3 linked regions of the Salinigranum rubrum genome follow. The main gene of each other region encodes a partner of the protein of the gene in region 3 in a complex. Links are inferred from orthologs where the notes say so. Each region holds a gene or a part of one and is shown on either strand. Other genes may lie near its edges. The genes, in order: C2R22_RS02095, C2R22_RS11455 and C2R22_RS12440.

Region 1 (2,948 bases), 2.1 Mb from region 3 along the record:
GTTCGGCCCCTCCGGCGTCTCGGAGGGACAGATGCGACCCCACTGGGTCGCGTGGAGGTCGCGCGCCTCGAAGTGTGGTTGCGAGCGCGACAGCGGCGAGCGCAGCCGTCGAAGGTGCGACAGCACCCCCATGTAGTCCGTCCTGTCGACGAGCTGAGAGACGCCCGAGCGCCCACCGACCCAGTTCCCGGTGGCGATGGGGTGCTCTAGGCGTTCGGTCAGCACGTCCGAGCGCACGACGGTGTTCACCGTCAGGTTCCGGTTCCGCATGTTCGCCCGTTCGAGCTGGTACTTCACGTCGCGTGCGAGCTTGTTCAGCGCCGTTCTGAAGAGGTCGCGCATCAGGTCGCCCGACACCTTGAGCCGCTTGTTCGCGTAGTGGTCCTTGTCGTCCGATTCGCGCCGCCCGAGCGCAAGTTCGAAACACGCCTCGGCCATCCGGCAGAGGTAGTACGACTTGTTGATGCGCACCTCCTCCTCCTCGACGCCTTCCTCGTGCAGGTGGGGGAGGAGGTAGCGGTCGATGACGTAGTTGGCGCGCTTGAGCTGGTAGTTCTTGCCCTGGCCGCCGGCGACGCGCTTGCCGAGCGCCTCGATGGCCTGTTCTTCGGTCTGAACGGGCGCCTCCTCCAGGTTCTCCAGCATGAACTTCACGATCTCGGGGTCGTCCGAGACGCGGTGGACGATCTCCTCGTCCGATTCGAGACCGAGCGCGCGGACGAGCGTGACGAAGTTCACCGACCCGGAGACGGAGGGGAACGACACCTCCAAGAGGCCCTCACGGTTCCGCTCACAGAGAACGAGCGCGCGGTACCCGCGGCGCTGAGAGAACGTCTTCGCGACCTGGATCTCGTCGCCGTACTTCGTGTCGTACTCGGCGAGGATCTTGTTCGGCGCGAGGTCCTCCGAGGTCATGAGCACGCGCTCGGAGCCGTTGACGATGAAGTAGCCGCCGGGGTCGACGGGGTCCTCGCCGATCTCGACGAGGTCCGCGTCGGAGAGTTCGGAGATGTTGCACTTCCGGGAGCCGACCATGATGGGCATCCGACCCACCTTGGTCTCGGTGGAGTCGAGGACGACCTCCTCTTCCTCCTCGCCGCCGCGGACGATGGACATCTCCATGAACACCGGCGCGGCGTAGGTGATGTTGCGGAGGCGGGCCTCCTGGGGGAACAGGAGTTCCTCGCTCCCGTCGGCCTCCCTCACTCGGGGGTCTCGACGCGGATGTCGCCGAGTTCGACCCACACCGGTTCCTCGCCCTCCTTGTCGCCGATGTCGGTCTCGATGGTCTCCTTCTCGTCGACGACCTCCTGCATCCCGCGCCCGAGGAAGTTGTTGAACGAGCGGAAGTGGTGTTCTGCGAGCCGTTCCTGCGAAAAGTACTCTCTGGAGATCGTGCGTCGTGACTGTCGATTCATTCGATCACCAATCGGTAGACGACCGCCGTGTCTGTCGTTCGCGAGTCGCGGACGATCTTGACGACGTCGCCGGCCTCGGCCTCGTCGGGGAGCGCCGGGTCCGACGTGCGGATCTTCGGTAGATTCACCCGCTCGACGTCGTACTCAGCCATCATCTCCTCGATTTCGGGTTCGTCGAGGATGGCGTGCTCCGGAACTAGGGTGTGTTCGCTTACGTTGACCATGGATGTCGGGGGGATGGGAAGAAGCTCTCACGAGATACTACAGTCGGATTCAGGGGCCAGCCATTTAACCCTTGTCAACCGGTGCGGGTAGCGCCGCTCACCGACCACGAGCGGGCTGGTACCTTTACACACGGAGACGTGAGATAAATGCCTTGCGGAGCGACCGACGATAGCGCCCCACACGGCGCGGTGAGATGAGAAGTCTTATTTACGAAACCCGGATACTGGAGAGTGCGCACTGCCCGGATGGTGTAGTGGCCCATCATACGACCCTGTCACGGTCGTGACGCGGGTTCAAATCCCGCTCCGGGCGTCCTTTTGCGACGAACTACTCGGCGAGCACCGCGTAGCGTGTGCTCGCCACCTGTGAGTCGCACAGACGCGATAACGGGAGTTGAACCAGAGCGTGGAGCGAACGAAGCGAGCGGAACGACCGTGGTTCACAATCCCGCTCCGGACAGTCGGTTCTCGGTCGTCGCTCCGGGTGCATCGTCGGTCGACGCGGCAGCGTAGCCGACACGGCGACAACACGGTACACGGGCGCGGTGAGACCGCAGTCCTCACCCCCAGCAGACTGCGTTTCTCGGGCCTTCGGCCCTGCGATACTCGCCCCTCGCGCGTTCGCTCGCTCCCTGCAGTCGCTCGCTCTCGCGCACCACCGCCGCTGTCGACCCCACAACCTTTCTTTCCCTCCGTCGAACCCGCGTCCAATGGCCCCTCCCGAGCAAGGCGACGTCCACGTCGTCGAACGCACGTTCACCGACGAGGACGTCAGCGGATTCGCCGCGGTCTCACGTGACACTCAGGCCATCCACACCGAACGAGAGCCCCCGATGGTCCACGGCCTGTTGACGGCGACGCTCTCGACCGAAATCGGCGGCGACCTCGAAGTGCTGGCCCGGACCATGGAGTTCGACTTTCTCACCCCAGTCTACGCCGGCGACACCGTTCGATGCGAGTGGACGACAGAGCGGGTCGACGCCCGGGAGGACCGGTTCGACCTGGCGGCGACCGTCGAGTGCCGGCGAACCGCGAGCGCGCGGGCCGGCGCGGAGCACACGGTCGTCCTCCGCGGGGAGGTCGAAGGGCTCGTGTGGCGGTCGGACCCCGACGACTGACCGACTCAGAGGAGCGCGCGGACCGCGCCGCCGCCGAGCGCAACTCCGACGAGCGCGGCGGCGAGCGTCCCGAGCGCGTAGCGCGCCGCGACCCGACGCTCGCCCGCCTGCGCGTGCTCGACGACGCCGACGGCGAACGAGGAGAACGTCGTGAACGCGCCGCAGAACCCGGTTCCGAAGACGAGGAG
Region 2 (3,120 bases), 200 kb from region 3 along the record:
ACCGGGATGAGGAGGTCGGCCTCCTCGTCCGGCATGACGTCCTCGTCGAAGGTCGGCGCGTCGTCGGCCTCCTCGGCGTCGGGTTCCGCGACCTCGACGTCCGCCTCGGTCGCCGGGGCGGCCTCGTCGGCCGCGGCTGTCTCTTCGACCTCGGCCTCCTCGCTGGGGGCCTCGGCGGCTTCTTCGGTGTCGTTTTCGGCCTCGGTCTCGACGTCGGGGGCCTCGGCGGCCTCCTCCTCGTCGACGACCTCGACCGCGTCGTTGTCGTTGTCGCTCATTCGTTAGACTGCGTCGTCCGCGATTCTGATGAGTTCGTTCAGCTTGGCGGTTCGCTCGCCCTGCACCGTGCCGGTCTTGATGAACGGCGCGTCGGTGGCGACGGCGAGGTGTGCGATGGTGGTGTCCTCGGTCTCGCCCGAGCGGTGGGAGATGACCGAGTCGTACCCGTGCTCGGTCGCGAGTTCGATGGCGTCGAACGCGTCGGTCAAGGAGCCGATCTGGTTCGGCTTGATGAGGATGGAGTTGCCGGCGCCGGCGTCGATGCCATCCTGGAGACGCGACGTGTTCGTGACGAACAGGTCGTCGCCGCAGATGAGCGTCCGGTCGCCCACCTCGTCGGTGAGTTCGGCGAAGCCCTCGTAGTCGTTCTCGTCGAGGGGGTCCTCGACGTAGGCGAGGTCGTACTCGTCGACCATCTCGGCGATGTAGGCGATCATCTCCGCCGTCGATTTGACCTCGTCGCCGAAGTCGTAGCCCTCCTCGGAGTGGAGTTCGCTCGCGGCGACGTCGAGGCCGAACTTGATCTCGAAGCCGAGGTCGTCCGCGACGTCCTCGACGGCCTCTTCCATCACCTCGAACGCCTCCGCGTCGGAGATGGGTGGCGCCCACGCGCCCTCGTCTCCCTTCGCGGCGGGGACGTCCCGCTCGTCGAGGAGTTCGGAGGCGCGGCCGTGGACCTTCGCGTTGGCGAAGACGGCCTCCGCGACGGAGGGTGCACCGACGGGTGCGGCGAGGAACTCTTGGATGTGAGTCGCCTCCTTGGCGTGCTCGCCGCCCCCGATGACGTTGCCGAGGGGGATGGGGAAGTTGTCGCCGCGGAACGCTCCTCCGAGGTGCTGGTACAGCGGCAGACCGAGGGTGTCGGCCCCGGCTTTCGCCGCGGCCATCGAGATGGCGACTGCCGAGTTCGCGCCGATTTCGGAGAAGTTCTCCGTGCCGTCGGCGGCCCGAAGCGTCGTGTCGACCGCGCGCTGGTCGCCGGTGTGTACCTCGCCCTCCAGTCGGGGAATGGCCAGTCGGCGGGCGGCCGCGATGGCCTCCGAGGGCGGAAGCTCGATAGCCTCGTACTCGCCGGTACTCGCCCCCGAGGGGGCGGCGGCACGGCCGAACCCGCCGGATTCGGTGAGGACGTCGGCCTCGACGGTCGGGTTTCCACGCGAGTCGAGCACACGGCGGAGCGAGACGGAGCTGATGAGCGTCATGCGTCACCTCCACCTGCGATGGGCAGCGTCATGTCAGTTGCCCTCCCGTTTGACGGTGAACGGCAGCACGCCCGCGTCGTACTCCTCGGCGGCGATGAGGATGGGCTCGGACTGCTCGGAATCGATGAGCACCGGCGCGCCGTACGACACTTGCAGGGCTCTCGCGCCCAGGATGCGTGCCTTCTCGTAGCGGTTGTAGCGCTGTTTCATTGGTAGGGAGCCACCACGTCGACGAGGTCCTTGTGCGAGACGATCATCCGACGGCAGCAGTGGCGGGTGACCCCGAGGTCGTCGAGGACCTCGGCGGGGTCTTCGCCCGCCTCCGTGCGTCGCTTGAAGTCGTCCCAGTGCTCACCCACGACGTTGCCGCACGTGAAGCACCGGACGGGAATCATCATGGTTCGGTCACCTAGCGGTAGGACTTCTGGTAGCGTGCTCGTGCGCCCGGTCCGCCCCACTTCTTGGGCTCGGACTGGCGGACGTCGTTCACCAGCAGCGAGCGGTCGAACTCCATGAACGCGTCGCGGAGTTCGGCGTCGTTGAGGTGCTGGACGATACCGCGCGCGATGGCGGTGCGGACGGCGTCGGCCTGTCCGCTCACGCCCCCGCCCGAAACGGAGATGTCGAGGTCGACCTGCGAACGGAGGTCGTCGCCGGCGATGCGGAACGGCTCCAGCATCTTCAGGCGGGCCATCTCCGGTTCGACCAGTTCGACCGGTCGGGAGTTGATGCGCACGCGACCCTCGCCGTCCCTGACCGTAGCACGGGCGACGGCCGTCTTCTTCTTGCCAGACGTGTTGGTTACCATGTGACGTTAGCCCCCAGATTCTCGCTCACTTCGCCGAGCGAGATGAACTTGATGTTCGACAGGCGGTCCAGCGACGTCCCTTCGAGCACTTCGCCCTCGTCGTCGTACGGGTTGCCGACGTAGATGCGGACGCGTTCGAGCGCCTCGCGGCCGCGCGGCTTCTTGTACGGGAGCATGCCGCGGACGGCGCGCTTGAAGATGCGGTCGGGACGCTTCGGGTAGTACGGCCCCCGGTCGGAGCCGACGTCGACGCGCTTGCGGTAGACGCTCATGACGTCCTCTTCGGAGCCGGTGATGACCGCGTCTTCGGCGTTGACGACGGCGACCGACTCGCCGGCGAGCGCCTTCTGTGCAACCTCGCTGGCGACGCGACCGAGGATACAGTCGCGGGCGTCGACGACGACGTCCGCGTCGAACTCGGCCACGCTCATCGAATCACCCGTACGTTCGACCCGTCGGGGTTCTGTTCGGCTAGCTGTTCCAGCGTCACGGCGTCGCCGACCCGCTCGATCTTCGTGCGAGCGGTCGACGAGAAGTCGACGGCGGCGACGGTGACGTTCTTCTGCAGCACACCACTGCCCAGCACCTTGCCGGGGACGACGACGGTCTCGTCCTCGCGGGCGTACCGTTCGATGCGTCCGAGGTTTACCTCTGCGTGGGTGCGCCGTGGCTTCTCTAAGCGGTCGGCGACGTCGGCCCAGACGTTGGCGCCGGAGTCGCGCGAGACCGCCTTCAGCTCGGCGATGAGACTTGCGAGTCTCGGATTCGTCTTACTCATGGTCTGTAATCGGGGAGAGAAATCGGAGGATGCAGGGAGCAGGATTCGAACCT
Region 3 (2,907 bases):
GTTCGACGTCGGCGTAGTGCTGCGCCCCGACCGAGAGCCGACCGTACTCGCTCGTCCCCGGGTCGGCCGCCATTCGCTCGGCGAACTCGAACTGGAACATCAACACGAGGGGCTTCCCCCGGGGGAGGAGTCGGAACGCGATTTCCGAGGAGATACCGTAGGGGAGGTTCGAGACGCACGCCGAGAAGTCGGGGAGTTCCACCGAGAGGGCGTCGCCCTCGAGGACGGTCAGCCGGCCCGATTCGACCTCCTCGGCGAACTCCTCGCGGAGGAACGCAGCCAGGTCGGCGTCGCGTTCGACGACCGTCACGCGGTCACCGAGGGCGAGCAGGCGGTCGGTGAGCGCCCCCGTTCCGCCGCCGATTTCGAGGAGGTGGCTCGTGTCCGTCTCCCGGGAGAGATAGCTCGGAATCCGGTCGAGTACCCGGTCGTCGACGAGGAAGTGCTGGTCGCGGTCCGGGTCGCCGCGGACCCCGGCCCGGCGAATGAGCCGGTCGGGGTCGCGACGGCCGGTGCCGTCCGTGTTCATTATCACACCCTTCGTCCCGGCGGGCCTAAAGTCTGTTATTCGGCCGTCGTCGACTACGACTCGGCGTCGCGCCGCACGAACGCTTTGTACTTGAGGTCGTCGTCACGGAGTTCCGACATGATCCGTTCGGCGAGGATGTCCTTCGGGTTGTGCAGGCCCGAGATGCGGTCTTCGAGGTCCTCGAAGCTCTCGAACGGACCCCGCTTCCGCTCGTCGAGGATGTTGTTGCGGAGTTTCTTGCCGATTCCCGGCAGGAGGTTCAGTTGGTGGAGGCGGATGGTGATGGGCTGGGCGTCGTTGTAGAAGCCGACGAACCGCGACTCGTGTTCGGCGAGTACCTCGTCGACGACGTACTCCAGTTCGGAGAGCGCGGTGTTCGAGAGGGCGTCGTACTCGATGTCGCGGAGTTCCTCGACGGCCACGCGTTCGTCCGCGGGGCCGAGGACGACACGGTCGCCGATGCTCACGTCGGCGTCGTCCGCGAGTCTGAGTTCGACGAGGCGGAAGTCCTCCTCGCCGAGCGCGTACGCCAACGGCGATTTCTTGTACCGTGGGCGGTCGTCATCGGTGCGACCGTGCGGCAACACGTCGAGAACGACGGCCATACGCAGCGTGCTCTCCTCCGTCTCGTCGCCGGCCGCGTCGACTGCGTCGCCGCTCTCGCTGGTGGTCATACACAACTCTATGCTGACAGATTATTTAAATCGTTGGCACCGAGAGAGCCAGCGTATTCTCGCCGTGTGGCGGTCGTCGCCGTCGTTCGTCTCCGGGGGCCGAAGGCCCGGATTCGAGACGAGCGCCGAGTCAGGCGTACTTGGCGACGACGTTGAGAATCTCGTCGAGTTCGTCGCCCGAGAGCGCGTAGCGCTGCTGAGCGTAGACCGCGCGGAGTTCGTCGCGCGACTGGGGGAGCAGGTCGGCGATCTTGAACGCCGTCGCCTCGTCGACCTTCTCCAGTTCGAGGAGTTCCTCGGCGAGCGCGCGCGAGTCCTCGGGGTCGAGAAAGGCGAATCGGTTGACGTGCTCGATGGCGCGGGCCAGTTCGTACCGGACCTCGCGCTCCTCGTCGGCCGCGCGTTCGGCCTCGACCTCTTCGAGGAGCCGCTTCACCTCCGACGTCGTGAGGAACTCCTCGCCGAGCTTCTCTTTGAAGATGGTCATCTACTTCTGTGCGCGGAGGTGCGCCGGGCGCGTGATGAGCGTCTTCGTCTTCCCGCCGTCGGTGATCTCGACCTTGAACGAGCGGCCCTGCTTCCCGACGACCTCACCCGTGTGCCCGCTGAAGCGCGGGTGGAAGCGACCCTTCCGGACGCTGGGGTCGATCTTCAGGTGGACCTTCTGCCCGACCTCGTACTCCTGAATCGCTCGCTGTGGCGGCGACGTGCCACGCTCTCGGGGTTTGTTCTTGAGTTTGTTCCGCGTCCCCTTCATCGGACCGTTGGAACTCGGCATAGTCGTGGAACGTACTACTTCTGACGGCGTTATAAAAGACACGTTCCCGTCCGCGCACGGCAACGCGGCACACAGCCCGGAGGCCGATGGTTCTCACCCGATGCCACTCGTGGCAAAGCATATCAGGCTCCGCGGACCACTCTCTCCCATGAGTCAGGAAGCCCCGACGGTCACCGACGTCTCACGCGCCGAGGAGACGAACTCGCCGGTCGAGGCGGAAGACGAGACGGAGATGGCGGTCGAGTCCGCTCACGAGGCAGAAGCGGCCGACTTTGGACCCGGCGCGAGCGAGGGCGGGTTCGCCGTCCGCTTCGGCTCCGGGTTCGCCGCCGGAATGCTTTTCGGGGGCGTCGTCGGTATCCTCCTCAACTCGCTCCCGCTGGCGATGTTCGGGGGGTTCATCCTCGGGACGCTCGTCGGCACCGTCCTCGCGGCGCGGGCCTGAGAGCGCCGAAGCCGAGGCTCGCCGGACGGAAAACCGCGAGAAGCGAACTGTCGTTCAGATACGGCCGACGTTCTCGACGGAGACGCTCTCGACGCCGTCGACGCCCATGAACGCCTCTTCGACCGCTTCGGTTCCGCCGGCGTCGTCGGGGACGATGACCGTCGGGAGGAGCGCGACGAGGCCGAACGCGACGTTGTCGCGCTCGAACCCGTTGATGCGCGCGCCCTCGGGCAGGGACTCCTCGAGACGCTCCTGGAGCGCGTCGAGGTCGATGTCGGGGCTGTTCGGCATGACCTTGATCTTGGCGGCTACTTTTCCCATTGTTGTAGTCAGGGACCTCGGAACCCACAGTCGGGACACTCGTAGAGGTTGCTCTGCTTGCGGCACTTCGCGCAGCGGGAGATCTCCTGGCCGCAGTCCGGACACTTGAACGTCGCGGCGCTCATGCCGGCGATGTTGATGCCACAGGACACGCACTGTC

What was found.
Region 1: C2R22_RS12440 (region 3) and C2R22_RS02095 share a complex: the UniProt entries of both Methanocaldococcus jannaschii proteins name them as parts of the RNA polymerase complex. The link is inferred for Salinigranum rubrum from one-to-one orthologs.
Region 2: C2R22_RS12440 (region 3) and C2R22_RS11455 share a complex: the UniProt entries of both Methanocaldococcus jannaschii proteins name them as parts of the RNA polymerase complex. The link is inferred for Salinigranum rubrum from one-to-one orthologs.

What each region holds. Positions count from the first base shown.
Region 1 is NZ_CP026309.1:434,783-437,730, forward strand. What follows is about bases 29-2,822. They hold C2R22_RS02095 (DNA-directed RNA polymerase subunit H), read right to left. Parts: upstream 1,643-2,822; coding sequence 1,415-1,642; downstream 29-1,414. Other genes in these bases: C2R22_RS02105 (MaoC/PaaZ C-terminal domain-containing protein), read left to right, coding at 2,353-2,760; C2R22_RS02110 (fluoride efflux transporter FluC), read right to left, coding at 2,766-2,822. Outside these bases: more of C2R22_RS02110, read right to left, coding at 2,823-2,948. UniProt on the Methanocaldococcus jannaschii protein: DNA-dependent RNA polymerase (RNAP) catalyzes the transcription of DNA into RNA using the four ribonucleoside triphosphates as substrates.
Region 2 is NZ_CP026309.1:2,334,586-2,337,705, forward strand. The notes cover bases 104-3,069. They hold C2R22_RS11455 (DNA-directed RNA polymerase subunit K), read right to left. Parts: upstream 1,692-3,069; coding sequence 1,515-1,691; downstream 104-1,514. Other genes in these bases: rpsB (30S ribosomal protein S2), read right to left, coding at 104-278; eno (phosphopyruvate hydratase), read right to left, coding at 282-1,481; C2R22_RS11460 (DNA-directed RNA polymerase subunit N), read right to left, coding at 1,688-1,879; C2R22_RS11465 (30S ribosomal protein S9), read right to left, coding at 1,891-2,289; C2R22_RS11470 (50S ribosomal protein L13), read right to left, coding at 2,283-2,720. Also shown: more of rpsB, read right to left, coding at 1-103. UniProt on the Methanocaldococcus jannaschii protein: DNA-dependent RNA polymerase (RNAP) catalyzes the transcription of DNA into RNA using the four ribonucleoside triphosphates as substrates.
Region 3 is NZ_CP026309.1:2,532,258-2,535,164, forward strand. Bases 13-2,765 are described here. They hold C2R22_RS12440 (RNA polymerase Rpb4 family protein), read right to left. Parts: upstream 1,691-2,765; coding sequence 1,334-1,690; downstream 13-1,333. Other genes in these bases: C2R22_RS12430 (16S ribosomal RNA methyltransferase A), read right to left, coding at 13-529; C2R22_RS12435 (DUF655 domain-containing protein), read right to left, coding at 583-1,203; C2R22_RS12445 (50S ribosomal protein L21e), read right to left, coding at 1,691-1,981; C2R22_RS12450 (hypothetical protein), read left to right, coding at 2,130-2,426; C2R22_RS12455 (elongation factor 1-beta), read right to left, coding at 2,481-2,747. Also shown: more of C2R22_RS12430, read right to left, coding at 1-12; more of C2R22_RS12460, read right to left, coding at 2,766-2,907. UniProt on the Methanocaldococcus jannaschii protein: DNA-dependent RNA polymerase (RNAP) catalyzes the transcription of DNA into RNA using the four ribonucleoside triphosphates as substrates. This subunit is less well bound than the others.